One region of the Glycomyces rhizosphaerae genome, then DNA from elsewhere that is predicted to be linked to it. Evidence: riboswitches for the same ligand, from Rfam matches in the RefSeq annotation. Region 1 holds a riboswitch; each other region holds the start of a gene.
The links. Region 1 has a riboswitch for cobalamin ahead of ACFO8M_RS24685 (CbtB domain-containing protein). Riboswitches for the same ligand answer to the same signal wherever they lie in the genome.
Positions count from the first base shown of each region.

Region 1 (9,324 bases):
GATGCCGCAGGCGGCCGCCTGGGCGGCCTGGGCGCGGCCGATCTCGCCGCCGTCGATCGTGACGGCCGCATTGAGGGCCATGTTCTGGGCCTTGAACGGGGCGACCGAGACGCCCTGGCGCTTAAGGAAGCGGCAGACGCCCGCGGTCAGGACGCTCTTGCCGACATCGGAGGCGGTGCCCGCCAACAGGATCGCGCCGCTCATGAACACCTCCGAGAGACAGTGCCGGGGGCGGCAGTGGTGCGCCCCTTCGCGCGGCGAGTGGCAGCGGCGATCGCGGTGTGCCGCGTCGAACGTCGCCCGCCCACGGCGGGTCGTCGCCACGCGATGCATGCCGCGCCGATGGCCGCCGCTGCGGAGACGGCCGCCGCGAGGCGGTTCGCACGGCGCAGGTCGGCGACCGTGGGGGCCGGGCCGTCGCCCATCGCGGGCCGGGTGTCGGTGTGGCCGGGGTAGCGGTTCTGGCCGCCGCCGAGGGTGCAGCCAAGAGCGCCGGCGAAGGCGGCCTCGACCTGGCCGGCATTGGGGCTCGGGTGCGCGTCGCCGTCGCGCCACCAGATCCGCGCGGCCTCGCGCGGGGAACCGCCGACGATCGGGGCGAGGGCGACCGCCAGCGCGGCCGCCAAGCGGGCGGGGATCCAGTTGGCGGCGTCGTCGAACCTGGCTGCGGCCCAGCCGAAGCGACGGTAGCGAGGCGACTTGTGGCCAATCATCGCGTCGAGGGTGTTGGCGGCGCGGTAGCCGGCGAGTCCGGCGGGCCCGGCCAGCGCGCCCCACCACAGCGGCGCGACGACGGCGTCGGACGTGTTCTCGGCGACCGATTCAAGGGCGGCGCGCACGAGTTCGGCCTCGTCCAGGCCCGAGGGGTCGCGGCCGCACAGTGCGGGCAGGCGGCGGCGGGCGTCGTCGAGGTCGCCGCGTTCGACGGCGGCGGCGATCCCGGCGGCCTCGCGGCGCAGCGATCGGCCGCCGATGACGGCCCAGGTCAGCGCGGCGGTCAAGGCGGCCCGGGCCCAAGGTCGTGCGGTGGCGCGGTCGGCGCCCGCTGCGAGGGCGGCGGTCCCGGCGACGAGAGCTCCGGTGTGGAGGGCTCCGGCCGGGCGGGAGTCGCGCCAGGTGCGCTGTTCGGCTTTGTCGGCGAGCTGCCCGAATCCGGCCACGGGGTGGCCGCGTTTCGGGTCGCCGAAGACGAGGTCTGCGGCGTACCCGGCGAGTATGCCGATCGCCCAGGCGCTCATCGCGGTCCTCCGGCTGCGGCGTTGAGGCGGCGGACGGTCCACACACCGCTGCGGCAGTGCAGGACGGTGACCGAGCAGGGCGCGACGTCGAGTCGCCAGAACGCCGCGTCGGGCGCGTCGAGGACGTTCGCAATGGCGGCCTTGATCGGGCCGCCGCTGGTGAACACCACCCGGTGCTCCCCCGCTTCCCCGATCGACGCCATCGCCTCCCGGACGCGCTTTCGCAGACCGCCCAGGTTCTCGCCGCCGGGCGGTGGCGACGCAGGGTCATCCAGCCAGGCTTGCAGGCGTTCAGGGTCGCGTTCGCCGATCTCGGTCAGGGTCGCGCCGGCCCAGGCGCCGAAGTCGAGTTCGGACCAGCGCGGGTCGGTCCCGTGAGCTTCGAACCCGGCCAGGTCGGCGGTGCGGCGGCACCGCGCGACCGGAGCGCTGAGCGCCTCGACAGCCGGCAGTCTGCCGTGCAGGGTCGCCGCCTCGGCCTCGCCTGCCGTGTCGAGCGGCTCGTCGAGCGGGAAGGCGTGGCGGCGCGTCGCCGCAGTCGGGGCATGGCGCACCAGCGTCAGCCGGACCACTTCGCTCACGCCGTCGCCTTCCGTGCGGCGCGGTGCCACAGCCAGGCGAAGCCGACGGCCAGTCCGAGCCACAGGATCGTCTGCGTCCCAATGGAGGCCAAGCGGAAGTCCCACAGCAGATCCGCTGGCACCTCGACCGAGTCGCCGTTGGCGGGCAGGGCGAAGAACAGCGCCGTGTAGAGCACGACCGCCGCCGCGCCGACCGCAAGCTGTCGCGGCACGTCGTCCATGCCGCGGGCCCGCAGCTTGCGCGAAGCCAGGGTCAGCAGCAGCGCCAGGCCGATCGAAACGGCCAGCGCGCCTAGGAACCACGCGGTCCGGGCGTTGACCGTGGCCGGGTCGCCGACGCCTGGCGGGTTGGGCGGGTACTTCAGGGCCGGGAACAGGCCGACGGCGGCCCAGGCGGCGAGGCCGAAGCCCAGGCCTGCGCGCCATCGGTCGCGGGAGCCCTTGGCGAGCAGGGCGAAGGCGAGCCCGAACAGGCCGCCGTAGGCGGCGCCGACCAGGGCGGTGCCGACCGGCAGCAGCGCCTGCTGCACTGGGCGGTCGACGGTGAACTCGTCGTCATGCTGATGGGCCGCGTCGGCCGATTCGTGGGCAGCGGCGTTCGCCTGCTCTTCGAGTGCGATGGCCTCCCCGAGGGGGACCTCGCCGACGAGCAGTGCGAACACTCCGGCCACGAGACCGGCCAGCAGCCCCGCCGCGAGTCCACGGCGAAGACTGTCGGTCAGCATCAGTGGCAGGGGAATCCGAGCAGGTGCCGGGCGTCGTGGAAGGCCTCGTGGAGGACCGGGAGGCCCCCGGTCAGCGTGCCCTGTTCGAACGCGACCAGGACCACCGTGGCGGTAAGGGCGAACGCCAGCAGGGCGATGCGGCCCCGTCTCAGCGCCGTTTCGGGCATAGCGGTAGTAATGGCAGTCATGTCTCGACCTCCGCGGGGATCCGCGTCCCCTCAGTCGTGACGGAAGGCTCCAGTGTTCTGGCTCCTCGGATCAACGCCGTCCGCCCGGCCTTCCCGGGTCCGAAGACCCAGTGGCCGCACTCCGTCCGGCCAGAGCCTTCGGCTCTGGGGCGGGCGACTCCCCGAATACAGTGGCGGGACCGCCGCAGAATCACACTGCGTTCCTGATTGCCTCCGTCGAATGGAATCCGAACGTACCGCACGCCTCAGGCGGTGTCCACCCCCAACCGCCACGTGAGAATCCGCCCACTGGCGATGGTGGGGTCCGCTGGGCCTCCTAGAGCGGATCTCTGGTCCAGTCAGTTTGACGCCGTGCAGTGCACTCCTCTCCGGCGAAAGCGATGACGGACAGGTGATGCCCGCAGCGCCGGTGCGCTGCGAGCCCCCGGGGCCGAGAAATCCTGGAGGCCCGCCTGATGCCCTATGTGGCCGAAGGCCCGTCGCTCGCGCAGCTCGTCCGCGTCGCGTCGGCGCGTGGGCGCGGGGACCCTGAGGGATCGTTCGCGCCTTTACATTGGCAATCTGAAGACCCCGATGTTGAAGGAGCGACTCGTGAGCAGCACCGCCACGCCGACCGACCGCCGGTTCAAGACCGCGAGCGCGGCACTGTGGATCGCGGCCGTCGCGCTCGCCGTCGCGGCGGTCGGCAAAATCGCTCTCTACGGGCAGTTCACGCGGTCGGCCGCCGACGCCTGTGACGCCGCCGTCGACTTGGAACCGATAGGCGGCTGGCAGGACTCGTCCTTCCCGTGCGAGCAGTTCGCGCCGATGATCTGGTTCCTGCCGTACTGGCTCACCATCGCGGTCTACGCGGTGTTCACAGTGCTTTTCGTGGTGGCTGCCGTCAAGGCCGCCAAGGCGAGTCCGGGGGTGCGGCGCGTGCTGGTGTTCAGCCGCAGTTGCAATTGCAGGTCTCGCAGCCACTGCCACATCCAGTGCAGCAGTCCCCACAGCCCCGATCACATCCTGTGCAGCAGACGTCGCAGTCTTTACAGCACCTGTCGCAGGTCTGGGAGCAGCAGTCGTCGCACGAGCAGTCGCAATTGCAGTCGCCGTCGCAGCGGCAGCAGTCGCGGAGGCAGCCCTCACGGTTCTGGCCGCTCCAGGAGTCCACGTATTGCTTGGCGCAGCAGATCTGGCAGGTGCAGCACACGACCATGAAACCGCACAGACCGCCCCAGAAGCCCCGGCCGGGCGTCCAACCCTTCTTGGGCGGCTGATGACCGGAGTATTCCTGTCCGGGGGGCAGGTTCTGGGGGCCGTACGGCCGCCCCGGCTCGGCGCCGGGCTGCTGATGCGAGGTGGACGCGCACACCGAACCGAAGGTCTTGGCGACCGCATGGCCGGCGTAGCGGTCCAGAAGCAGGCGGACCATGGTCGTGTCGACCAGAGAGGCGGCCTCCAAGGCCGTCTTCATATCAGTGAGCAGGCGTCGGGCAGTGCGGTGTGCTTGTTCGCGGCTGGTGCCGGTCGCGCGCAGGGGGTTCCAGGCGCCGCGTTGCGCGTCCACTTCGTAGTCCTCGGCGGCGTCGAGCAGGTGGGCGAGAGCGCCGAAGGCCTTTCCAGCCGCGCGAAAGGGATCGGCGTTGCCGGGCTGTTGGGCCAGGACCGCGGCGTGGGCGAAGAGCTCGCCGGTGGCCTCGGCGGTGGGCGCCGTGACCGCCTCCAAGGGGGTGCCGCGGACAACCTGATCCTCGACGGTCTGCTGGCGTTCGATCGCGGCGGCGATGCGGTCGACCGGCAGTCCGATCGAGCCGCCGATCAAGGTTGCCTTCGCCCGATAGCGGTCGGCGGTGCGGGCGGCCAGGCCTGCCACCCCGGGACGGGCGACCATGCCGTCACCGTCGGCGATGTGGTCGCTGAGCTTCGCCGAGGCCAGCAGCAGGGAGGCGGTTGCGGCCAGGCGAGGGCCGTCCCCGGTGGGGATGCGCTGGCGGCGCATCCCGCGCAGCGCGCACGGGCCCGCGGTGCGGCTGTCAGCGCCCGCCGTGTCTTGGGCCTCGACGAGCACCGACAGGGCGAGCGCGTCGTAGTTGGTGGTCAGGCGTGCTGCCTGTCCGGCGTCGTCGCGAAGTTCAAGGCACAGGCCGCAGAAGTGGCCCATCCAGCGGGGCAGGAGCGCTTCGGGTGTGCGGGCGGGACAAGGGGCGAGCATGCCGAACAACATGGTCTCCAAGGGGCTGGGGACGGCTGACCGGTATCCTAGTGGCCCAGCGCAACAGGGGTTTTGTGAAGTTCCTAGACTTGCTTCTAACCCGCTTGGTATGCACTGCAGGGGTTTCGGGACTAAAGCCTGTCCCGCTCAAGGTTTGGGAACGTCTGCTCCCGCTGCTGGTTGCCCTGAGATGGGCGTAGGGGCGGCGGCGTTCCCGCTGTTATGATCCCGTCGCGCCTGGCAGGAGTGGGTGCGGTGGGACGCCTGGATCTACACCATTACTACGAACGTGACCTGGGCCCGTTCCAGAACCTGTCCGACCTGCCGCAGCCCCAGCCCCAGCCCCAGCCCCAGCCCCAGCCCCAGCCCCAGCCCCAGCCCCAGCCCCAGCCCCAGCCCCAGCCCCAGCCCCAGCCGAAATCCCAGCACATCAACTGAGCCCGTTTCAAGCTGAGTGGTGTTCGTAGTTGTTGAGGACCTGGACGGCCTTGGCGATCTGGATGACCTGGTGTGGGTCACAGCGGACCTGGTCGAGGATTGACCAGGTTTTGAGCTGGGCGAACATGCGCTCGCCGGGTCCGCGGAGCCGGGCGTGGAGGCGGTTGTGGGCATCCTGCCATTCGGGCTTGTCGCGGCCTTTGATCGGCGTTGCCACCTCATGGCCGAGCCCTTCGTAGCCTTTGTCGCCCAGCGAGAACAGGCCCTGCTCGGCTAGCAGGCGCGGAATCTGCCAGATCCGGGCGGCGGCCGTGTCGTGGATCGAGCCGCGGATCGCCCCGGAGACCCACAGCAGGTTCCCGTTTGCGTCGGCGATGGCCTGCAAGGCCGCCACGCGGTTCAGGGTCAAGGTGGACAGCGGTAGCGCGGCAGGGTAGAACAACATGAGAGTTCCTGGTGGAGAGGACGGTCGAGGTAGCAATCGCCGTTCTAGCAGGAGCTCCTCCGTTGCGGAAACGCAGGACATGCCGGGATTTTGAGGCCTTCGTGATCGATAAGCTTGATGCGGCGGGAGCGCCGCCCCCTAGGACTTCTTGGCTGCGGGCGGTGTTCTCCAGAGCGGTGCTGCGGAACCTCGGGAAATGGACACTTGTCGAGTTCGCCATTGTGCCTCTGCCTTTGACAGTATTGGGTCTCTGGCCAGTTGATGGTGAGGTCGATTCGCGCAGCTTCCGGCTTCTCGCCTACGTCGCCGGTATGGGTTTCATCTATGCACTCGGGATCATTGTTATACCCAGTGCGGTCGTAGCCGTTTTGTGCTTCAGGAGCAGTTATCCGGGGATAATGCATTTCGTCCCTTATTTCGCGACGATCGCATGGTCGCTTCCGGTAATGCTGACCGTTGGAATCCTATTTGGGACGCTCCTGGTTCCTCAAGTGGTGGCAACGGTAGTGATTCATGCGCTGATGGCTCGCCACTATAAGAGGAACATTGATGATCAAATGACATTATTGGTCCTTTTCGGGCAGTGCGCCAAGTGCTTTTGACGGGGAGGAGGCTCCTGAGGCCAGGTCCTGCCAGGTCAATCCGACATCTGTTGCCCCACAATAGGACTCAAGTAGATTGAAGCAGGCTCACTAAACACGCCAAAAATCAAGGCTAAGGGCTGTCCCGGAAGTGCTCTTGGTGGGAGGTGAAGGATCAGCGAGTCGCTGAGCGTGCGGTTGGATGGGCAGGTTCAGGCGTCGGTGTGTGACCGTGCATTCTTGTCTGCCAAGACGACGGCGCAGACGTTCCACGTCATGCCTATGAGGAAGGCGACGAGCGGGACGCCTTCCAGGTACCCGAAACCGCAGAGCCCCAGTGAGCCGAGTGCGGCCACCGGCGCTAGAGCGTACAGAGCGACGGTTCGCAGGTGGAGGGCACGAGCCAGCACCGCGCCGATGATCATTGCAGTCACAGGGGCTACGAGCAATCCGACGAGCGCGGGCTCGTATCCCTCCCAGATGCTCTCGGGCTTGGAAGAGGATCCGGACGCGTTCCAGAAGGGCAGGAACACCAGGGCGATAGTCAGCGCTTGTGCTACCCAGATCCCGAGCGCGGCGCCGAACGCTGCCTTGCCGGTCCGTGTAGGGCGTTGTTCGTCTTCTGCCACAACAGAACACTACCGCGGTCAGCCGATGCCAACCGGCTCGCAGCGAGCTGCGACGGGTGTCCAGGCCTTGGTGGCGCGCGTGGGATCATGCCTGCGTGGTGGGTGTGATCAGCGCGGCGGACGAGACGATGGTGCACCTGTTCAGTGGGTTGAGTCCGCGCCTGTTCGCCAAGCTCGTCCGACAGTTTCGCCGTGTGGTCGCTGTCCGGCGCGCTGTCCGTCGGTGAGTTGCTCCTCCACGAGCTGTCGGTGCGGCCCATCGTCTACGCGGCCCTGAGCCTGACCGTGATCAGGATGGCGTCCGTGGCGATCGCGATGACCGGTACTCGCCTCCGGCCGTCGACGCTGGCGTTCATGGGCTGATTCGGCCCGCGAGGGCTCGCCTCGGTCGTCTTCATTCTGCTCGCGCTGGTAGATCTCGCGGACGGCGGCGGCAGGCTGCTCCTGGAGACCGCGACCTGGACCATCCTGCTCTCCGTGTCGCTGCACGGCCTCAGGGCGACACCGGTGGCCGCCAGGTACGGAGCGGCGCACGCCAAGGTGGGCGACGTTCCGGAGCAGGGGCCGAGCGCCGAGCCGCGAAATCGGATCTCGGTTAGCCAGACCCGCACATGACGGCCCGGCGCGGGTTCCAATGGACGGAAGCACCTGTGTCGAGGAGGACGGGCGATGACCGGAACGGACCGCAGATTCGTGTTCGCGTTTAACGAGGGCGACAAGGACCAGAGGGAACTGCTGGGAGGCAAGGGTGCCGGCCTCGCCGAGATGACCAATCTCGGCCTGCCCGTGCCGCCGGGATTCACCGTCTCGACCGAGGCGTGCCGCTACTACCTGTCCCAAGGCGAGCTGCCGCCGTCGCTGGCAGCGGAGATCGACGCGCACCTGAAACGGCTGGAGGCCGAGCGCGGCAAGCGCCTCGGCGCGGCCGAGGACCCGATGCTCGTCTCGGTGCGGTCGGGCGCGAAGTTCTCCATGCCCGGGATGATGGAGACCGTCCTCGACATCGGCCTCAACGACGCGTCGGTGGTCGGGCTCGCGAAGGCGACCGGCAGCGAGCGGTTCGCCTGGGACTCCTACCGGCGGCTGATCCAGATGTTCGGATCCACGGTGCTCGGTATCGACGCCGCCCGGTTCGGCGCCGTGCTGGATGACGCCGAGCGGGCGAACGGCGCGGCGGGCGACCTCGACCTGGATACGGACGCGCTCCGCGGTGTCGTCAAGGCGTACAAGGGGATCGTGCGCGACACGACCGGCCGCGACTTCCCACAGGAACCCCGCGAACAGCTCGACATGGCGGTCCGGGCCGTCTTCCGGTCTTGGAACACCGAGCGCGCCCGCATCTACCGCCGCCAGGAACGCATCCCCCACGACCTGGGCACCGCCGTCAACGTGATGGCGATGGTCTACGGCAACCTCGGCCCCGACTCGGGCACCGGCGTCGCGTTCACCCGCGACCCCGCCACCGGCGCGCCCGGCGTCTACGGGGACTACCTCTCCGAGGCCCAAGGCGAGGACGTCGTCGCCGGCATCCGGAGCCCCGTCCCACTCGAAGACCTCGAACAGCTCGACCCCGCCTCCTTCACGGAGCTCAGGCGCATCATGGCCATGCTGGAGGGCCATTACCGGGACCTGTGCGACATTGAGTTCACGATCGAACGCGGGAAGCTGTGGATGCTCCAGACCCGGGTCGGCAAGCGCACCGCCGCAGCCGCCTTCCGTATGGCGATCCAGTTCCTCGACGACGGTCTCATCGACGTCGGCGAGGCCCTGGCCCGGGTGACCGGCGACCAACTCGCGCAGCTGATGTTCCCGCAGTTCGATCCCGGTTTCGAAGCCAAGCCGATCGCCACGGGCGTGCCGGCCTCGCCGGGCGCGGCCGTCGGCACCGCCGTCTTCGACTCCGCCACCGCCGCGCAGACCGGAGGGAAGGTGATCCTGGTGCGGCGCGAGACCAGCCCGGACGACCTCCCCGGCATCATCGCCGCCGAAGGCATCCTCACCAGCCGCGGCGGCAAGACCTCGCACGCCGCGGTCGTCGCCCGCGGGATGGGCAAGACCTGCGTGGTCGGCGCGGACGACCTGGAGATCGACACCGATCAGCGGCGGCTCACCACCGCCGACGGTGTCGTGGTGCGCGAAGGCGACACGATCTCCATCGACGGGACCAGCGGCTGCGTCTACGCGGGAACGATCGACGTCGTGCCCTCTCCGGTCGTCGAGTACTTCGAAGGCCGCCTCGACGTCGACGAGCACCGCCGCGACCCCGTGGTCCAGGCGGTCTCCCGCATGATGATCTACGCCGACG
Region 1 covers NZ_JBHRWO010000021.1:958,298-967,621, reverse strand. The annotation lists gene ACFO8M_RS24705 (cobyric acid synthase) at 1-204, opposite strand, end outside; gene ACFO8M_RS24700 (cobalamin biosynthesis protein) at 201-1,238, opposite strand; gene ACFO8M_RS24695 (histidine phosphatase family protein) at 1,235-1,819, opposite strand; gene ACFO8M_RS24690 (CbtA family protein) at 1,816-2,544, opposite strand; gene ACFO8M_RS24685 (CbtB domain-containing protein) at 2,544-2,732, opposite strand; cobalamin riboswitch at 2,765-2,980, opposite strand; gene ACFO8M_RS24680 (DUF5685 family protein) at 3,661-4,926, opposite strand; gene ACFO8M_RS24675 (hypothetical protein) at 5,208-5,375, opposite strand; gene ACFO8M_RS24670 (transposase family protein) at 5,372-5,809, opposite strand; gene ACFO8M_RS24665 (hypothetical protein) at 5,911-6,411, shown strand; gene ACFO8M_RS24660 (hypothetical protein) at 6,603-7,019, opposite strand; gene ACFO8M_RS24655 (hypothetical protein) at 7,212-7,382, shown strand; gene ppdK (pyruvate, phosphate dikinase) at 7,689-9,324, shown strand, end outside.

Region 2 (9,324 bases), on a different contig from region 1:
CGCGAACATCTGGTACGGCAGCCACGGACCCACCCCGCCCGTCAGCAGCGCCGAAGCGAACAAGCCGGTGCACCCCAGGATGAACCCGAACCCGGGCCCGAACACCCTGCCCGCCAAGATGATCAGGAAGAACACCGTCTCCACCCCGGCAGCGCCCGCACCGAACGGCCGCACCGCCGCCACCACCGCCGACAGCACCCCCAGCATCGCCACGGCCCGCGCGTCCAGCCCGCCACTGGTCAACTGCAGCAGCACCACCGCCGTCACCAGCGGCAGTAGCAGCGCGAACAGCCAAGGGCCCGAAGTGGTCTCGGTGAGCGCTCCGCCCGGGGACGCCAGCAGCGGCCACGACATCGCGACCAGCCCGAAACCGGCCGCCAGCGCGAGCGACAGGGAAGCCTTCCAGCGCACGGCCGGTCGCGGCGTCGCGGCGATCGGGCTCGGCTCCACCTCAGCCATCGGCGTCATCGCCGGTCTCGCCCAAGACCTCGGCGACCTCCCCGACGGTGAGCCAACCCGGCAGGACCTTGGCGACCTGCGGGGCGAACATCGGTGAGGCCGCGACGATCTGCCGCGCCGGGCCGTCCGCGACCACCTCGCCGTCGGAGAGGATCACGACCCGGCTCGCGAACTCGGCGCAGAACTCCACGTCGTGGGTCGAGACGACCACGCAGTGCCCGGCGTCGGCGAGTCTGCCGAGCCTCGCGGCGAGGGCCGCCTTCGCCGGGTAGTCCAGGCCCCGGGTCGGTTCGTCGAGCAGCAGCAGCGGCGGTGCGGCCGTGAGGGTCACGGCCAGGGCCAGTGCCAGGCGTTGGCCTTCGGAGAGGTCCCGCGGGTGGGCCTGGTCGTCGACGTCCTCGACCAGGTCGGCGAGGATCTTCGCGCAGGTGCCGGCGGGTGCGCGGCCGTCGTCGTCGGCGCCTTCGCATTCTGCCCGCACGGTCTCGGCGTAGAGGAGGTCGGCGGCTTCGGCGGGGACGAGCCCGGCCAGGGTCCGGCGTTCGGCCGGTTTCCGGGCGGCGGGGTCGGCGCCGCCGATCGTGACGGCGCCGCTGGAGCGTTTCCCGGTGCCCTGCAGGGCCCACAGGAGACTCGATTTGCCGGATCCGTTGCGGCCCATGAGGGCGATGCGTTCGCTGCGGCCCGCGAGCAGATTGACGCCGTTCACGGCGCGTACGCCGCCGGGGTAGTCGACGTGGACGCCGCGCGCTTCGAGCAGCGGCGGCCCGGCCGCGGTCCTGTTGCGGGACCGGGAGGCCCTGGGGCCGTTGATGGGAGGCGCGGGCGGGAGGAGTCCGGCGAGGGTGTCGCGCAGTCCGGCCGCATGCCTGCGGGCCTCGCGGATCGTGACGGGCGGTCCGGGCCATCCGGCGAGGCGGCCGAGTTCGACGACGGGCGGCGCGACCGGCGAGACGGCGAGCACTTCGCCGACCGGGCCCGCGGTCACCTTGCCGCCGTTGAGCAGCAGCGCCGAGTCGGCGTATTGGGCGACGCGTTCGAGCCGGTGTTCGGCGAGGAGCACCGTGACGCCGAGGTCGTGGACGAGTCGGTGCAGCGCCGAGAGCACTTCGTCGGCGGCGGTCGGGTCGAGCGCGGAGGTCGGTTCGTCGAGGATGAGCGCGGCGGGCCCGGCGACGAGGGCCGCGCCGATGGCGACCCGTTGGCGCTGACCGGAGGAGAGGGCGGCGAGGTCGCGGTCGCGTACATCGGCGAGGCCGAGGAGGTCCACGATCTCGGTGACGCGCTTGCGCATCGCCGCGGGGTCGATGCCGAGTTGCTCGGCAGTGTAGGCGAGTTCGCGTTCGACCTCGTCGGTCACGAAGCCCGCCAAGGGGTCCTGGCCGACGTAGCCGACGAGGTCGGCCAGGTCGGCGGGGGTCCGGCCGCGAACCTCGCGTCCGGCGACGGTGATCCGGCCGTGCATGGTGCCGCCGGTGAACTGGGGGACGAGGCCGTTGACCGCTTTGAGGAGCGTCGACTTGCCCGCGCCCGTGGAGCCCACGAGCAGGCAGAACTCCCCTTCGGGCAGGTCGAAGGAGACGTCGTCGAGGACGGGTTTCCCTGCGTAGGCGAAAGTGACGTTCGCGAAGGCGATCCCGCCGCGGTTCATGGTGTTCCCCCTCTTGAGGACGGCACGAGCAGGGCGGGCGCGGTGGCCAGGAGGATGCCGCCCGCGGCCCACATCGGCAGGTCGGGGACCGCGAGTGGATTCGTCGCGGGCCACAGCGCCGCCGGTTCGACGATGCCACTGAGGACGGTCCCGGCTACGGCCGCGGCACCGGAGGCGACCACCGCCCAGTCGCGTGCGCCGAAGCGGTCGGGCCGGTAGCGGGTGTGCGGGACCCGCTTGGAGGCGAAGGCGATCCCGAAGACCGCCACGGCCGCGCCGCAGGCGACGGCGGCCCAGGCGAGCGGCGCTGGGGTCGTGGTGCCGAGGAGCGCGTACGCCCCGGCGCACAGCCCGATGAGTCCGATGAGGAGGGAGGCGCTGGTGGCGCGGCGGGTCGGGGCGGGGATGCCCGCGGCGCGGCCGTAGCCGCGCGAGGCCATCGCGGCGGCGAGCGCGAGCGAGCGGTCGAGCGCGTCGTGCAGCACTGGCGAGACGACCGTGCGCATGAGGTTCGCGGGGCTGCGGCTCGTGTTGCCGCGCAAGGCTCTTGCCCGCCGGACGCGTCCGACGCTCGCGACGAGCTGCGGCGCGACGGACAGTGCGACGACGACCGCGACGCTCACCTCGTACAGCGCCGCCGGGACCGAGCGCAGGAGCCGCCGCGGGCTGGCGAGGGCGTTGGCGGCGCCGACGCAGACGAGGAGTGTGGCCAGGCGCAGGCCGTCGTAGGCGGCGGCGAGCGCGCCTTCGGCGGTGACGTCGCCGCCGAGCCGGAAGCCCGCCGCCCAGTCCGGGAGGGTCGCGGAGGGGAGCGAGAAGAGGACGGTGGGACCGTCGGACCCGCCGAATACGATGTAGAAGGCCATGCGGACGGCGATCGCGCTGAGTCCGATGAACAGGAAGACCCGGTAGGCGTCCGACCAGGGTTCGGGGCCGCGGCACCAGGTGACGACGAGGCCGGCGACGGCGACGATGAGAAGCAGCAGCCAGGGGTTCGCGGTGCGCCCGGCGGCGGTGGCGAGCAGCAGGGCCCAGCCCCACCAGGCGACGGGGTGGGCGGTGCGCCGGGTCGCGGCGACTGCTGCTTGTGGAGTCACGGCGGCTCCGCGGGGCCCGGTCACGCGCGCCGGTCGCGGCGCAGGCGCCAGATCACGAGCCCGGCGATGACGGCGATCGCGGCGACGGCGATGAGCCAGGTGAACGAGGAGTCTTGGTCCGCATCGGCTTCGGCGCCTTCGGCCGCGTCCGCGGCTTCGTCCGGTGCCAGGTCGGGCGGGGTCGAGCCGTCGCCGAAGGACCAGCCTTCGACGTCGCCGGGTTCGGGCCGGGCGTTGGCGCCGCCCACGGCCGAATAGCTCCATTCGGCGTCGTCGGACCCGGCGCGCCAGTACGACCAGTACTCCTTCGCGGAAGGCGCCGAGCCGCAGTCGCTCTCGGGGAGCTCGTCGATCCGGCAGACCATGCCGCGGATCGAGGCCACCTCGGTCACGGAGTACCCGGCCTGCGAGAGCGCATCGAGGCCGTTCGCGGGGTCGGCGGCGCAGCCCGGCGCGGGATCGGCGGCGAGCGAACCGAAGTCGACCACGACCGTCACCCCCGAACAGGACTCGTGCGCCGAGGCCGGTGCAGCGGGGAGTGCCAGCGCGGCGAGCGCCGCGATGAGAAGGACGAGCCAGCGCGTGAGCCGGGCGGGCGTTGCGGTTCGGGCCCCCGAGGCCGGGTGTGTCGAGACTCGGGCCCCCTGAAACCAAGGGTGACACAGGGGTGCGACATCGGTGATAGACACAATGGCGCGCAGGCAGCGCCCGCCGGATCGACGGGCGCTGCCTGCGTTTCGTTCGCTTCGGGACACGTGCCGACTATTACTTGTCGGTGCCGTCTTTGTCGGTGCTTCCCTCGTCCGCGGCATCGGTTTCTTCACCGGACGGCGCCTCGGTCGCGGCAGCGCCGCGGCGGGACTTGAGCGCGAAGCCGATGATCAGCGCGGCCAGCACCACCACGGCGGCGCCGATCGCCCAAGGCAGCCACGAGGCCGAACCCTCGTCCTCGACCGCGTCAGTGGTCTCGGCGTCGCTCCCGGCGCTCTCGCAACCGGTGCCCGGCACGCCGGGCTCGATGCCCGTCGCGTCGAGTTCGGTGAGGTTCTGCGACGCGATCGGCACGATCGCCTGAGCGGTCGCCAGGAGACGCGAGATCTCGACGTAGTCCCCGCCCTCGGGGTCGGTGTACATGATCGCGCCCGGCTCGGCGCCGGTGCAGTCGTACTGGAGCCCGATCAGGAACGCGACCGCGCGCCCGGCGGCGTCGGGCCGGTCGGCCGCGAGGAACGCTTGAGCGGCCATCGCCGTCGAGTTCGCGTTCTCGCCCATGCCGTTGTCGAACCCGCCGTCCTCGGCCTGCACCGACTCCAGCCAGTCCACAGCGGACGTCAGCGAGGCGGACCCGGCGTCGCCGAGCGTCGCCAGCGCGGCCGCGGTCAACCCGGTCGTGTCCGGGTCGGAGACGCAGTCGTCACCGCCGTCGACGTCCATGTAGTTGAACCCGCCGTCGGGGCACTGCATGGCAGCGAGCCCGGCCGCGGCCTCTTCGCCCGCGGGGCTGTCGGTGCGCGAGAGCCCGAGCACCGCCCAAGCGGTGGACAGGGCGGTCCCGTCGCCGTACGAGCCGGTCGCCGTCTGGGATGCGGTGAGCGCGTCGGCGAGCTTGATGCCGCCGAAGTTCTCGGGGTCGCCCCCGGCGGTCGCCACGGTGTACATGACCTTCCCGGCCGAACCGGCGCTGAGCGTCGGCTCGGCCGCCCCTTCGACGGTCGGGTACACGTACGGCGTGAGCGTGTCGGTGTTGTTGAGCCACTCGAGCGTGGCCTGGACCTGGTCGCCGCCGACACCGGCGGCTTCGAGCGCGATGACGGCGTCGAGCGAGGTCGAGACGTCCTGGTTGTTCCAGGAGGTGCCGTCGGATTGGGCGACGAGCCAGGAGGCGGCGGCCTGGGCGGGCTGCGCGAAGGTCTCCTCTTGGGCCTCAGCCGGTGCGGCGGAGGCGAAGACGGTGATGGGCACGACCGCGGCGGCGGCCAGCAGTCGACCGGACAGGTGGCGCAATTGCCTGACCTTTCCTATAGCGAGTGGGGTCTTCGGGCAGGCGGCGGCGCCGCAAGCGCCTGTAGACCACGACAGGCGTTGACATTTCGGGCGGCGTCGGGCGGGCATTCGGGCTCACGCGGGTGGACCGAGCTTCGCGAAGGGTGCTCGGCATTTGTTCGACCGTGTCTCTTGCGAACGTCGAACCGCGACTACCGTTGCGGGTCAGCGCCGGCCTTTCACCGGACTTCCCCCGCCTGACGCCTGTGCAGTTTGGGCTCATTCTCGCGGGTGGATTCGCTGGGTGTCAAGCTGCGGGGTCGCGCAGTGCAGTCGTTCACTCGCGCCACGCGAGTGAACTCTCGCCTTCCGGTTATTGACCCGTAGCACCGGGTGTCGATACGGTGCACAACGTGAGCAGAAATAAGAACGCCGATTTGGACAGAGTTCTGCGCGCTGCGACACGGGTCTTCCTGGAACGCGGATTCTCCGCCACCTCCATGTCGGACCTCGTCGCGGCGACCGGCATGAACCGTGCCGGACTCTACGCCGCATTCGGCTCCAAGCACCAGCTCTACATAACGGCATTGGGCCGCTACCGGGAAGACACCGAACCCGAGTTGCGCTCGATAGCCCACCGCGCCCTGGAAAGAGCCGCGGAAAGCAGTGGAGATACAGGAGAAGAGGACCGACTCGACGCGCCGAGGGTCGTGGCCGACCTCCTCGAAGTGGTCGCCCGTCACTCCAAAGAGGGCGGTTTCGTCGTGCGGGCCGCCGTGGAGCTGGCCGACGACCCCGCCACCATGCGCCGTGTCCAGGAGGCCTGGACCGAGCTCGAACGCGATCTCGCCGCGATCCTGGCACGGGCGGTCGAGCGCGGCGAGATGGCGGCCGCCGCCGACCCCGACCGGCTGGCCCGCACCGCCCTCGTGTTCATCCAGGGAGCGCTCGTCATCGGCCACGCCGACGAGGACGACCGCCGCTTGACCGACGCCACAGCCGGCCTCGTCGAGCTCCTCGAGGCCTACAGGCCCTCGGCGACCGCCGAGGAGATCCGCAGCCAGGACCCCGACGACGCCTTGCTCAACGAGTCGTAGCGGATCGGCTCCCCCGAGTCGAGCAGCTTCTCATACGGCGCCAGCAGCACCGCCCTCGTACGGGCCGCGAAGTGCCGCTGCACCGCCGGTAGGTCCACGTCCTTGCGGTGGGCGGGCATCGACACCACCGACACCGCCCCGCGCACCAGATCCCGGCGGCCGGTCTGCTCCAAGTGGTCGAGCATCCTCGCGGCCGTCTCGGCCGAGTCGTTCCGGGCCGACATCGTCACCACCAGCTGGTCGGTCGCGTCGATCGCCGCCTGCCAGTTCGCCGCCCGCACGTTGTTGCCCGTGTCGACGACGATGAGCTTGTAGAAGCGCGACACCGCCTCGCGCAGGTCGCCGAACGCCTGCGACGTGAGCATCTCCCCGGCCGTCGCCGACTCGTCCGAGGCGAGCACGTCGAACATCGCACCGCCTTGGGCGCGAACGTACTGCGACAGGTCGCCGATGCGCCCGGTCGGGCCCTTGAAGTGGTCGAGGTCCCGCAGCAGGTCGCGCACCGTGCGCACGTGGAAGTCCTGCTGGGCCCGCATGCCCAGCGTCCCCTGCGTCTCGTTGTTGTCCCAGGCGAGGACGTAGCCGCCGCGGTGGCGGCCGAACGTCATGGCGAGCATGAGGACCGCGACGGTCTTGCCCGCGCCGCCCTTGGGGTTGACGACGGTGATCTGGCGCAGGCCGCCGAAGTTGCGGCGGACGATGTCGACCGCCCGCTGGCGGGCGCGTTCGCGCGGGCCGGGCGGCATGGCGACGAGGCCGAGGCTGAAGCGGTGGAGCGCGCCGCGCAGGCCGGTCTCGGCGACGGGCGGGCGCGGGGGCACGACGCGGCGGGACGCGAAGTCGTCCGCGGTGACGCCGAGGCGTTCGAGCGCCCCGGCGTGGTCCGGGAACACTGGCGAAGGAACCTGGAGGGGCTGGTTGACGAGCGCGTTCGACACGGGCGCTTCGTTGAACTGGCTGTGCGTCAGAGCCGCGGGATCGGGCCAGCCGTTGCCAGCCGGCGCTTTGAACTGCGAAGGGGGCGTGGCTTCAGCGGCGGGCAGCGGCGTCGCGGGAGGCGGAGGCGCGCTCGGCACGTGGTCGTTTTCGCGGACGCGGAGATGGTGGATCGCCTCCGGCTCGGCGTCCTGCTGCCGGTCGGCGTTCGGCGGCGCGCCGTTCTGCCGGCTCGCCTCGACGCCATCTTGCTCGTTCGCTTGTGGCGGCGCACTGTACTCATGGTTCGCATCCGGCGGCGCACTGCGCTCATGGTTCGCACCTGGCGGCGCACTGCGCTCATGGTTCGCACCTGGCGGCGCGAACGGCGACCACCCCGGAGCATCCGGCCGGTGCAGAGGAACGGTGTCCTCTTCGGTGTGCTCCATCGGGGCCTCCCAGCGCGCGCGTGCGCTCAGCGTCAGAGTGTGGTTACCCGACTATTGTGGCCCATACCCTTCTGCCCGCGTGGGAACTCCGCACGGCAGCCCTTACAGCAGTCGCGGCTGCTCAGGGCCCGAACGGTCTTGGGGGACCATCCCGAAAGGACTGAACAGCCCCTGGTCCACATCGGCCAGCAGGGGCGAGCCCGCCCCGGTGTGGCTCACGTAGGCCAGATCGCGGGTGCGTCCGAGCGCGACGTACAGCTCGCGGCGGGCCGCGGCCGTGTTCGGCCAGGCCTCGGCGGTCATCCCGGTGAGGCACACCACGCGGAACTCGCCGTCGGCGGCTTCGGCGACGGACATGCCGTCGGGGCCGATGACCGCGAGCTCCTCGGGTGCGACGCCCAGCTCGGCGAGACGGTCGGTGAGGTCTTCGACGAAGTGCTTCTCGTCGTCGGCGTCGATCGCGAAGCACCGGCCGATCCCCGAGCCCTCGAGCGCCGGGCGCTCGGGCTGCACCAGGCGTCCGGGGACGCGGCTGATCGGCTCGATCACCTGCGAGGCGGCGACGAGGACCGCGGCGGGGCTGCGGTGGTTGCGCGAGAGGCGCATGACGTGGGCCTGCGGGAACTGGTCGCTGAAGGCCGCGAACGCGGCGGGCTCGCCGGAGACCAGGGCCGAGTCGGGGTCGCCGGTGGCGGTGATGTCCGCTTCGGCGCCGCGGTGCTCGGTGACCTGGCGGAACAGCCGCATCGGCATGCGCGGGAGGTCGTCGACGAAGACGTGGCCGAGTTCGGGCGGGCTCGCGGCGGCGAAGTCGTCGAATTCGGCGACGGTGATCGAGGCGGCCTCGCGGCCGATGAGCGCGCCCAGTTCGCGGCGGATGCGGGCGGCGCCGGGCCCGGAGGCGGCGAGGACCAGGCACTGGCGGGCGGGCACGCCCAGTTCCTGCACGAGGTAGGCGACCCGGCGGATGAGCAGGTGCGTCTTCCCGGTGCCGGGGGAGGCGTTGATGAGCAGCGGGCCGCGTCCGGCGGAGGCGGCGACGCGCTGCATCGCGTCCAAGGAGTCGAGCAGGCCAGCGCCGACCTCGTCCATGCCGGTGAGCAGGGGCGCGGACTCCAGCCACGGGTCCGGGGTCCGGGTCGTCAGCGCCGGTTCGGGCATGGGCACGGCTTCGCGGACGTACCTGGAGTGGTGGGACCGGTGCGTGCGGCGGCGCCGCTCCGCGGTGGTCCGCATGTCGGCGGAGAGCTCGAACAGCGGGGACGCCACCTGCGGTTGCTTGCGTTCATCAGGACGGCGCACCTATGCATCCTCGCAGACAGACGACACGGAAGCGGCAGCGGCTCCCCGGCCGGGCGAGTCGCCCCGCGAACCCGGGCCGTGTCGGACCTCGGGCGTACGGTCAGGATCGGGGGTCCAGCCCGGGGACGAATCCGGAATTTCCGCTTTCACGTTCGCGTCCGGCCTCAGCCACCTGCGAACGGCGGCAGCACCTCCACCGTCACCCCGGCCGGGAGCACGGTCGCCGGGTCCTTCGCGGCCAGGCCGTCCACCAGCAGGGTCGACGCTGAGAGCACCTTGTCGAGCACCGGGCCGTGCCGCTGCCCGAGCACCGTCTTCAACTCCGCGACGTCGGCGGCGCTGACCTGCTCCTCGCCGATGCCCGCGGCGGC
Region 2 covers NZ_JBHRWO010000010.1:96,096-105,419, reverse strand. The annotation lists gene ACFO8M_RS10070 (ECF transporter S component) at 1-459, opposite strand, end outside; gene ACFO8M_RS10065 (ABC transporter ATP-binding protein) at 452-2,110, opposite strand; gene ACFO8M_RS10060 (CbiQ family ECF transporter T component) at 2,107-3,207, opposite strand; gene ACFO8M_RS10055 (hypothetical protein) at 3,228-3,704, opposite strand; gene ACFO8M_RS10050 (hypothetical protein) at 3,973-5,211, opposite strand; cobalamin riboswitch at 5,294-5,466, opposite strand; gene ACFO8M_RS10045 (TetR/AcrR family transcriptional regulator) at 5,604-6,287, shown strand; partial or broken gene ACFO8M_RS10040 (MinD/ParA family ATP-binding protein) at 6,215-7,459, opposite strand; gene ACFO8M_RS10035 (UvrD-helicase domain-containing protein) at 7,754-8,953, opposite strand; gene ACFO8M_RS10030 (MoaD/ThiS family protein) at 9,118-9,324, opposite strand, start outside.
Region 2: linked by a shared signal. The riboswitch ahead of ACFO8M_RS10050 (hypothetical protein) and the one ahead of ACFO8M_RS24685 (CbtB domain-containing protein) in region 1 are both predicted to bind cobalamin.

Region 3 (9,324 bases), on a different contig from region 1:
TGGTCGCGGGGCATGATCGTGATCTGGTCGACGTTCACGTGCGCGGGTCGCGTTGCGACCCAGGTGATCGTGTCGGCGATGTCGTCGGCGGTGAGTGGGGTCATGCCCGCGTAAACCGCGTCGGCCCGTTCTTGGTCGCCTTCGAAGCGGACCAGGCTGAACTCGGTTTCGACCATGCCGGGGTCGATCTCGCAGACGCGGACCGGTTGGCCGAGGAGTTCCAGGCGGAGGACGCGGGTGACGGCGGCTTCGGCGTGCTTGGCGGCGTTGTAGCCGCCCCCGCCGGGGTAGGGCTGGTGGGCGGCGATGGAGCCGATCACGACGACCTGGCCGTTGCCGGAGGCGACCAGCTTCGGCAAGAGCGCCTTGGTGGCTCGGATCGTGCCGAGCACGTTGACGTCGTACATCTGCTGCCACAGGTCGAGGTCGGCCTCGGCGATGGATTCGAGTCCGAGCGCCCCGCCCGCGTTGTTGACGAGGAGGTCGCAGCGGCTGATGACTGCGGCGAAGGCGGCGACCGAATCCTCGTCGGTGACGTCCAGCGGCAGCGCCGTCCCCCCGCACTCGGCGGCGACCTCGGCGAGCCGGTCGGCCCGGCGGGCCCCCAGCACGACGTCGAAGCCGGCCTTGGCGAGGGCTTTCGCGGCGGCGGCCCCGATCCCGCTGCTCGCGCCCGTGACTACTGCTACAGGTCTGGTGCTCATGGGGCCCGAGCCTACCCATTCGTCCGCCGGCCCGATCCGCCCTCGTCCCACTCTGCGGCCGCGTCCGAGGCACGTGACGGTGCGCGGCCGTACCATCGGTGACGACGCTGGTTCCGAGGCGGCGCTAGACCGCTTCGGCTAAGAGGGAATCTGGTGTGAATCCAGGACTGCCCCGCAGCGGTGAGAGGGAACGAAACCCGCCAGAAGCACTGGGCCCCATGGTCTGGGAAGCGGCGGGCGCTAGGTGCCGGAGACGGCGCGCCCTCGAGTCCGAATACCTGCCCGCGTACCGCGCGCGTCCGCGTGCGGTCCCGTTGTCGCAAGTTCGAGGGAACTGACACATGAACACGACTACCGCCGTGCCCGCACAACGCCTCGGAGCCACCGCGCTCGGATATCCGCGCATCGGACCGAACCGCGAGTTGAAGCGGGCGTTGGAAGCCCACTGGTCCGGGAGGCTCGACGCCGCCGGTCTGGAGGCCGCTGCCGCCGCCGTCCGCTCCGGGATGCTCGACGATCTTTCGGTGCTGGATTCCGTGCCGACCGGCACCTTCTCCTTCTACGACCACGTGCTCGACACGATCGTCGCCGTTGACGCGCTCGCGTCCCGGCACCGCCGTGAGACTGCGCTCGCTTCGTATTTCGCCGCCGCACGCGGTGATGCCGAGGCCGTGCCGCTGGAGATGACGAAGTGGTTCGACACCAACTACCACTATCTGGTCCCCGAGATCGGTCCCGAGACCGCGTTCGCCGCGAAGCCCGAGAAGGCGGTCGCCGAGTTCCTGGAAGCGAAGGAGCGAGGTCTCGACGCGCGGCCGGTGCTGCTGGGGCCGGTCTCGTTCCTCTTGCTGGCCAAGCCGAGTGAGGGCGCTCCTGCCGATTTCGTGCCGTTCGACAGGCTCGGCGACCTCGTCGAGGTCTATGTCGAGCTCCTCGCGGCCCTCGGCGAAGCCGGGGCCGGACTCATTCAGCTCGACGAGCCCGCGCTGTGCGCCGACCGCACGACCGAGGAACTCGCGGCGACCGCCGCCGTCTACCGGCGACTGGTCGGCAGTGCCGGAATCCTGGTCGCGGGCGGTTACGGTCCCTTCGGCGAGGCGCTGCCCGTCCTGCTCGAAGCCGGTGTCGAAGGCGTGGCCCTGGACCTCGTGCGTGGCCGCAGTGACCTGGAAGCACTGGAGACACTGGATGTTTCACGTGAAACATTTTTGCTCGCCGGGGTGATCGACGGCCGCAACATCTGGCGCGCCGACCTCGCCAAGGGCGCGGCCGACATCGCACGGCTGCAAGCCATCAGCGACCGCGTCGGGGTCGCCTCTTCCTCCTCGCTGCTGCACGTCCCCGTCGACCTCGACGCCGAGCACGAGCTGCCCGAGGCGCTGACCGAGCGCCTCGCCTTCGCGCGGCAGAAGCTCCGCGAGATCACCGCCCTCGCCGACCCCGAAGGCTCCCGCGAAGCCCGGCCCGAGGCCCCGGCCGCCTGGCGCGACGAGTCCGTCCGGACGCGCCTGGCCGACCTCGGACCCGACGCCGACCGGCGCCTCCCGTACGTGGAACGCCAAGCGGCCCAGGCCGAGCGCGTCGCGCTGCCGCCGCTGCCGACCACCACGATCGGTTCCTTCCCGCAGACCGCCGAGCTGCGCAACGCCCGAGCGGCCCACCGGCGCGGCCTCATGATCGACGCCGACTACAAGTCGCGCATGAAGGCCGAGGTCGCCGCCGTCATCGCCGAGCAGGAGAAACTCGGCCTCGACGTGCTCGTCCACGGCGAGCCCGAGCGCAACGACATGGTCCAGTACTTCGCCGAGCAGCTGACGGGTTTCGCGACCACAGCGGGGGGATGGGTGCAGTCCTACGGTTCGCGTTGCGTCCGGCCTCCAGTGCTCTACGGGGACGTGGCGAGGAACGCGCCGATGACCGTCGAGTGGACCTCGTACGCCCAGTCGCTCACCGAGAAGCCCGTCAAGGGCATGCTCACCGGGCCCGTCACCATCCTGGCCTGGTCCTTCGTCCGCGACGACCAGCCGCTCGCCGACACCGCCGACCAGGTGGCGCTCGCCCTGCGCGACGAGGTCGCCGACCTCGAAGCGGCCGGGACCGCGATCATCCAGGTCGACGAGCCGGCGCTCCGCGAACTCCTGCCCGTGCGCGCGGCTTCCCGTGCGGCGTACCGGGACTGGGCCACCCGCTCGTTCCGCCTCGCCACCGCGGGCGTGCGGCCCGAGACCGCGATCCACACGCACCTCTGCTACTCGGAGTTCGGCGAGGTCATCGACGCGATCGCCGCCCTCGACGCCGACGTCACCTCGATCGAGGCCTCGCGTTCGAAGATGGAGATCCTCGCCGACCTCGACCGCGCCGACTACCGCAGCGCGGTGGGCCCGGGCGTGTGGGACATCCACTCGCCGCGTGTCCCGGCCACCGACGACATGGCCGAGGCCTTGCGCCTGGCCGTCGCCGCGCTCGGCCCCGACCGGGTCTGGGCCAACCCCGACTGCGGCCTGAAGACCCGCCGCTATGAGGAGGTCCGGCCATCGCTCGCAGGGCTCGTCGAAGCCGCCCGCATCGTCCGTGAGCAGCTGGTCAGCCCGTAGACCGAGGTGACACGTGCTCGCCACGGCCGAGCCGCAGCGCTGCCTGCGACCCGGGCATCGGCGCTGTCGGCCCCGGCCGCGGCGGGCACGTACCCTTGCATATGTGGCGATCGACAACTACCGCGTCCTGACCGAGCCGGAATTCGGCACCATGTCCGGGCTGGCGAAAGCCAGCGCCGACTGGCGGCGGCTCGCGCACAACGTGGAGACCCTGGCTGCAATCGCCGGGGTGCCGATGATGGCGATGGTCAAGGCCGACGCGTACGGGCACGGCATGGTCCCGGCGGCGCGCGTCGCCGTCGAGGCCGGGGCGGCGAGCCTCGGCGTCGTGACGCTCAGGGAGGCATGGCAGCTGAAGCGCCTGCCTGATCTGGCGGACACGACGGTGATGGCGTTCTTCTTCTCCCCGGACCAGCCTGGCCTGGCCGAGGTGGTCGGGGCCGGTGTCGAGCTCGGTGTGTCGTCGCTGGCGCAGCTGGATGCGGTCGCCGCGGCGGCCGATCGGGCGGGGCGGCCGGCGCGGATCCATCTCAAGGGCGACACGGGGATGTCGCGGGGCGGTGTGTCCGAGCACGAGTGGGAGCAGGTCGCGGAGGCGGCCGCGAAGCATCAGGCGGCCGGGTCGGTCGTGGTCGTGGGTGCGTGGAGCCATATGGCCTGCGCCGACGAGATCGGGCACCCGGCGAACGCCGAGCAGAAGGCCGCGTTCGAGCGGTTCCTGGCGACGGTGGCCGCGTCCGGTCTGGAGCCCGAGGTGCGGCACCTGGCGAACTCGGCGGCGCTGATCGCAGATCCGGAGACGCGATATGACATGGTGCGACCGGGGATCGCGTTGTACGGGTACAACCCGGTGCCGGAGGTGCCGGTGGATCTCAAGCCGGTGATCGAGGTGCGGTCGGTGGTGATGTCGGTGAAGCGCGTCCCGGCCGGCGCGGGGATCTCTTACGGGCACACGGTGCATCTGGAGCGGGACAGCAATGTGGCGCTGGTGCCGCTCGGGTACGCGGACGGGGTGCCGCGGGCCGCTTCGGGGCGGGCCGAGGTGTACCTGGCGGGGAGGCGCCGCCGGGTTTTGGGTCGGATCTGCATGGACCAGTTCATGGTCGACTGCGGTGACGACGTCGTGAAGCCGGGCGAGCCGGTGATCCTGATCGGTGCGGGTGAGCAGCATCCGGATGCCGACGACTGGTCGGTGTGGGCCGGGACGATTCCCAATGACGTGTTGACCGGGATCGGTTCGCGGGTGCCGCGGCTGTGGAACCGGGGTCTTTCGGGGCCGCCGCGTGGGTGATTGATCCAGGTTCGTTTCGCGTCCTGGTGGGGGCGCAGCCTCTCGAGATTTGCCGTTCGATGACACTGCGAGGCCGCATGAGTGAGAAGCAGTCCCGTCGCCGTTTGCGCGGTTTGGCGATCGCCGGTGGGGTGACCGGCGGTCTGGCGGTCGGTGCCGCTCTGGCGTGGGGGGTGCCGCGTTATCTGGCGCGGCGGACGCGGATGGCGTCGACCGATCCGTATGCGCACGAGCCGTTCGAGTTGCCGCCGCAGAGTTCGGTGCGGACGGTGGACACGCGGGATGGCGTGGCGGTGCATGTGGAGACGGCGGGTCCGGATGACGCGGATCTGACGGTGGTGTTCGCGCACGGCTATATGCAGGACATGGCGACGTTCTACTTCCTGCGCAAGGCGATCGCGGAAGCGGATCGCGGCGGGATGTCGATGCGGGCGGTGCTGTACGACCAGCCGGGGCATGGGCGTTCGGGTGCGTTGCCGCGCACGGAGTACGGGATCGACGACCTGGCCGAGGTGCTGCACGACGTGCTGCAGGCGGTGGCGCCGGTGGGCCCGCTGGTGCTGGTCGGGCATTCGATGGGCGGCATGACGATCCAGGTGTACGCGCGGAAGTACGAGGCGGATTTCCGAGAGCGCGTGAAGGGCGTGGCGTTCCTGTCGAGCAGCGCGGCGGGGCTCGACACGGTCGAGACGAAGCCGATGCGGGCGCTGCGGCGCCTGCGGCGGACGGTGCTGCCGATGCTGCAGCAGGTCGCGGGGTGGACCCCGGACCTGATCGACCGTTCGCGGCTGCTGGCGGGAGACCTGGGGTGGCTGCTCACACGACGGGCGGCGTTCGGGCACGCGGATCCGCCCGCGTCGCTGGTCAGCCTGGTGGAGCAGATGAACCGGCGGACCTCGATCCAGAGCATCGTCGGTTATGCCCGCGCTATTCTCGATCACGACGAGACGGCGACGTTGCCGCTGTTCAAGGGGCTGCCGTCGCTCGTGGTGGTCGGTGACGTGGATCTCCTGACGCCGCCGGAGCATTCGCGGCGGCTGGCGGCGGCGCTCGAAGGGTCGCGATTCGCGCTCATAGCCGAGGCGGCTCATTCACCGCAGCTGGAGTATCCTGGTGAGATCTCACAACTGTTGTTGGAGATGATCGACAAAGTCGTGGCTGAGATCGGTGAAGGTACCGCCGCGTCCGCTGCTCCGGCGTCCTCAGGGACGCCGTCCCCGCAGTCGGAGCGCGATGGGGCGCGACACCGCAGGTGGTCGCCGTTCTCGCGTCACCACGGGCATCGTCTCGAACCGTGAACCCGGTTCCGCACCGCAGTTGCGGACCTTATCCACTTGGAGGAGTGAAACGTGAGGCTCCAGCTCCATACGGCCGCAGACACCCACGATTTCGGGCTGCGCCTGGCCGCGGTCCTTCGCGCGGGTGACCTCGTGATCCTCACCGGCCCGCTCGGGGCCGGGAAGACCGCCCTCACGCAGGGCATCGGCGCCGGCCTCGGTGTGGAGGGGCGCATTACGAGCCCCACGTTCGTGATCGCCCGCTCGCACCGCGCGGGCACGGCCGGGGTGCCGCTGGTCCACGTCGACGCCTACCGGCTGGAGACCCTGGACGAGCTCGACGACCTCGACCTGGACACCGATGTCGACGCGGCCGTGACCGTGGTCGAGTGGGGTGCGGGTCTGGCGGAGCGGCTCGCGGAGTCGCACTTGGAGATCGCGATCGAGCGCCGTTCCGATGAGACCCGCGTGGCGGTGCTGCACGGGCGCGGCGGCGACTGGGCCGAGCGGCTCGCTTCGCTCGAAACCCCGGTCGGTGCAGCCGCATGAGGGTCCTCGCACTCGACACGTCCACGTCCGCGGTGCAGGCCGCGCTGGTCGACCTGGACGACGACGAACTGTTCTTGACCGCGTTCCGCCGCGAGGTGGACGCGCGCGGGCATGTGGAGAAGCTCGCCCCGTTCGTCGAAGGCTGCCTCGCCGACGCCGGCCGCACGAAGTCGGAGATCGACGCGGTCGTCTCGGGTGTCGGGCCGGGCCCGTTCACGGGTCTGCGCGTGGGGATGGTCACGGCGGCGGCGTTCGCCGACGGTGCCGGGATTCCCGTCTACGGGGTCTGCTCGCTCGACGGGATCGGCGCGAACACGAGGGGCCGGGCCCTCGCGGCCACGGACGCGCGCCGCAAGGAGATCTACTGGGCCGTCTACGAAGACGGAGTGCGCGAAGGCGAACCGCAGGTGTGCAAGCCCGCGGATCTGCCCGAGACCGGTGCCGACTACGCGATCGGCGAGGGCGCGAGCAAGTACGCGGCCGAGCTGCCGATGGACGCCGAGACCGCCCCGATCTACCCGGACCTGGTGAAACTCGTCGAGCTCGCCGCTCCGCGCCTGCTCGCGGGCGCCCCGACGGAGAAGCTCACCCCGCTGTACCTGCGCCGTCCCGACGCGCAACCCGCAGCTCCCGCCAGCGCCAATTTATGGCTCGCAAGCGTCGCCAAGAGGCTGCACCCGACCCGGCGTGGTACAGCTTGATGCGATGAACGAGTTGCGGATCGACCGGCTGCGCTGGTGGCACCTGCCCGCCGTCGCCGAGATGGAGGTCGCGATCTTCGGGCCCGAGGCCTGGAGCGAGGGCCTGCTGTGGACCGAGCTGTCGGCGGGGCACGACTACCGCGCGGTCTTCGAGGGCGAGCGGATCCTCGGCTACGCGGGCACGGCCTTGAGCGACAACGAGATGTGGCTCAACAACATCGCCGTCGACGCGGGCGCCCGCCGCCGCGGCGTCGCGCGCATGCTCATGGACGATCTGATCGCGCGCGCGAAGGCGCACGGCGCGAAGGCCCTGTACCTGGAGGTCGCGGTCGACAACGTCCCGGCCCAGCGCCTGTACGACCGGTACGGTTTCGTGGGGCTAGGGGTGCGCAAGAACTACTACCAGCACACCGGCACGGATGCCGCCGTGATGAGGATGGAATTGTGAAGACCGAACCTGTAGTGATGGGTATCGAGACCTCGTGCGACGAGACCGGTGTCGGGATCGTGCGCGGCCACGAGCTGCTGGCCGACGCCGTGGCCTCGTCGGTCGACGAGCACGCCCGCTTCGGCGGCGTCGTGCCCGAGGTCGCCAGCCGCGCGCACCTCGAAGCGATGGTGCCCACGGTGCAGCGGGCCCTGGACGACGCCGGGCTCACCCTCGCCGACCTCGACGGCATCGCCGTCACCGCCGGTCCCGGCCTCGCCGGGGCGCTCATGGTCGGCGTCGGCGCGGCGAAGGCCTACTCGATCGCCACCGGCGTCCCGCTCTACGGCGTCAACCACCTCAGCGCGCACATCGCGGTGGACACCTTGGAGAACGGGCCGATCCCCGAACCGGCGATCGGCCTGCTCGTCTCCGGCGGCCACTCCTCGATCATGATGGTCGAGGACCTGGCGAGCAAGGTCACCCAGTTGGGCGCGAGCATCGACGACGCCGCGGGCGAGGCCTTCGACAAGGTCGCGCGCCTCCTCGGCCTGCCCTTCCCCGGCGGCCCGTACATCGACAAGGCCGCCAAGGAGGGCGACCGCGCGTTCGTGCAGTTCCCGCGCGGCCTCTCCGCCGCGAAGGACATGGAGCGCCACCGCTACGACTTCTCCTTCTCCGGGTTGAAGACCGCCGTCGCCCGCTGGATCGAAGCCCAAAAGGCCGAAGGCAACAACGTCCCGGTGAACGACGTGGCCGCCGCGTTCCAGGAGGCCGTCTGCGACGTCCTCACCCGCAAGGCCATCCTCGCCGCGAAAGAGCACGGCGTCGGCACGATCCTCCTCGGCGGCGGCGTCGCGGCCAACTCCCGACTGCGCACTCTCGCGATGGAACGCGCCGTCGACGCCGGCATCACGCTGCGATACCCGCGGCCGAAGCTGTGCACCGACAACGGCGCCATGGTCGCCGCCCTCGGCTCCCACCTCGTCGCCGCCGGTGTCGCCCCGTCCCGCATCGACTTCCCCGCGAACTCGTCAATGGACGTGGAAGTCGTGAGCCTGGCCGACCGGCTGTAGCCGTTCAGCTCGACAGGACCGGTTCGGGAGCCGCCGCGCGCTCGGCGCGGCGGACACCGACGAGGTAGAGAACCGATCCGACCACCGCCAGGATCCACGGCGAGGGCAGCAGGATCACGGTGTTGACCACCGCCCAGGCGAGGATCGCCCAGCCGAGGAAGCCGGGCGGCACGATGCCGCGGCGGTGCATCCACAGCACCGTGAACCCGAGCACCAGCAGTGGCACGCCGAAGCCGCCGACGCTGAGCCAGTAGGCGGCCATGCTCGGGCTCATCTCGATGACGCCCTCGTCGGGCCGCCACAGGTCGCCGCTGAACCACGACGCGGCGTGGCTCGGGGCGACCAGCACGAGGCTGAGCACCGTGTGTCCGATGCCGAGGAAGACGAAGATCCGTCCGGCCCATTTGATCATGACGACTCCTAATTACGGAACTGGTAGTTTCAATACTCTTGGTTCCGTATCCTAGGGCCATGTCGGAACCGAAGCAACCCGTGGGCCGCCCCCGCGACAGCCAGATCGATCACGCCATCGCCAGCGCCACAAGGGCACTCCTGGTCGAACGCGGCTACGCGAAGCTCACCGTCGACGCGGTCGCCTCGCGGGCGGGGATCGGGAAGGCCGCGATCTACCGGCGGTTCGCGACCAAGCAGGAGATGATCTTCGCGGCCACCGTGCACGACATGGAGGAGCAGCCGCCGCCGGAC
Region 3 covers NZ_JBHRWO010000010.1:275,381-284,704, reverse strand. The annotation lists gene ACFO8M_RS10970 (SDR family NAD(P)-dependent oxidoreductase) at 1-704, opposite strand, end outside; cobalamin riboswitch at 796-1,004, shown strand; gene metE (5-methyltetrahydropteroyltriglutamate--homocysteine S-methyltransferase) at 1,046-3,298, shown strand; gene alr (alanine racemase) at 3,450-4,589, shown strand; gene ACFO8M_RS10955 (alpha/beta fold hydrolase) at 4,667-5,887, shown strand; gene tsaE (tRNA (adenosine(37)-N6)-threonylcarbamoyltransferase complex ATPase subunit type 1 TsaE) at 5,939-6,415, shown strand; gene tsaB (tRNA (adenosine(37)-N6)-threonylcarbamoyltransferase complex dimerization subunit type 1 TsaB) at 6,412-7,116, shown strand; gene rimI (ribosomal protein S18-alanine N-acetyltransferase) at 7,121-7,564, shown strand; gene tsaD (tRNA (adenosine(37)-N6)-threonylcarbamoyltransferase complex transferase subunit TsaD) at 7,561-8,619, shown strand; gene ACFO8M_RS10930 (DUF6463 family protein) at 8,624-9,031, opposite strand; gene ACFO8M_RS10925 (TetR/AcrR family transcriptional regulator) at 9,091-9,324, shown strand, end outside.
Region 3: linked by a shared signal. The riboswitch ahead of metE (5-methyltetrahydropteroyltriglutamate--homocysteine S-methyltransferase) and the one ahead of ACFO8M_RS24685 (CbtB domain-containing protein) in region 1 are both predicted to bind cobalamin.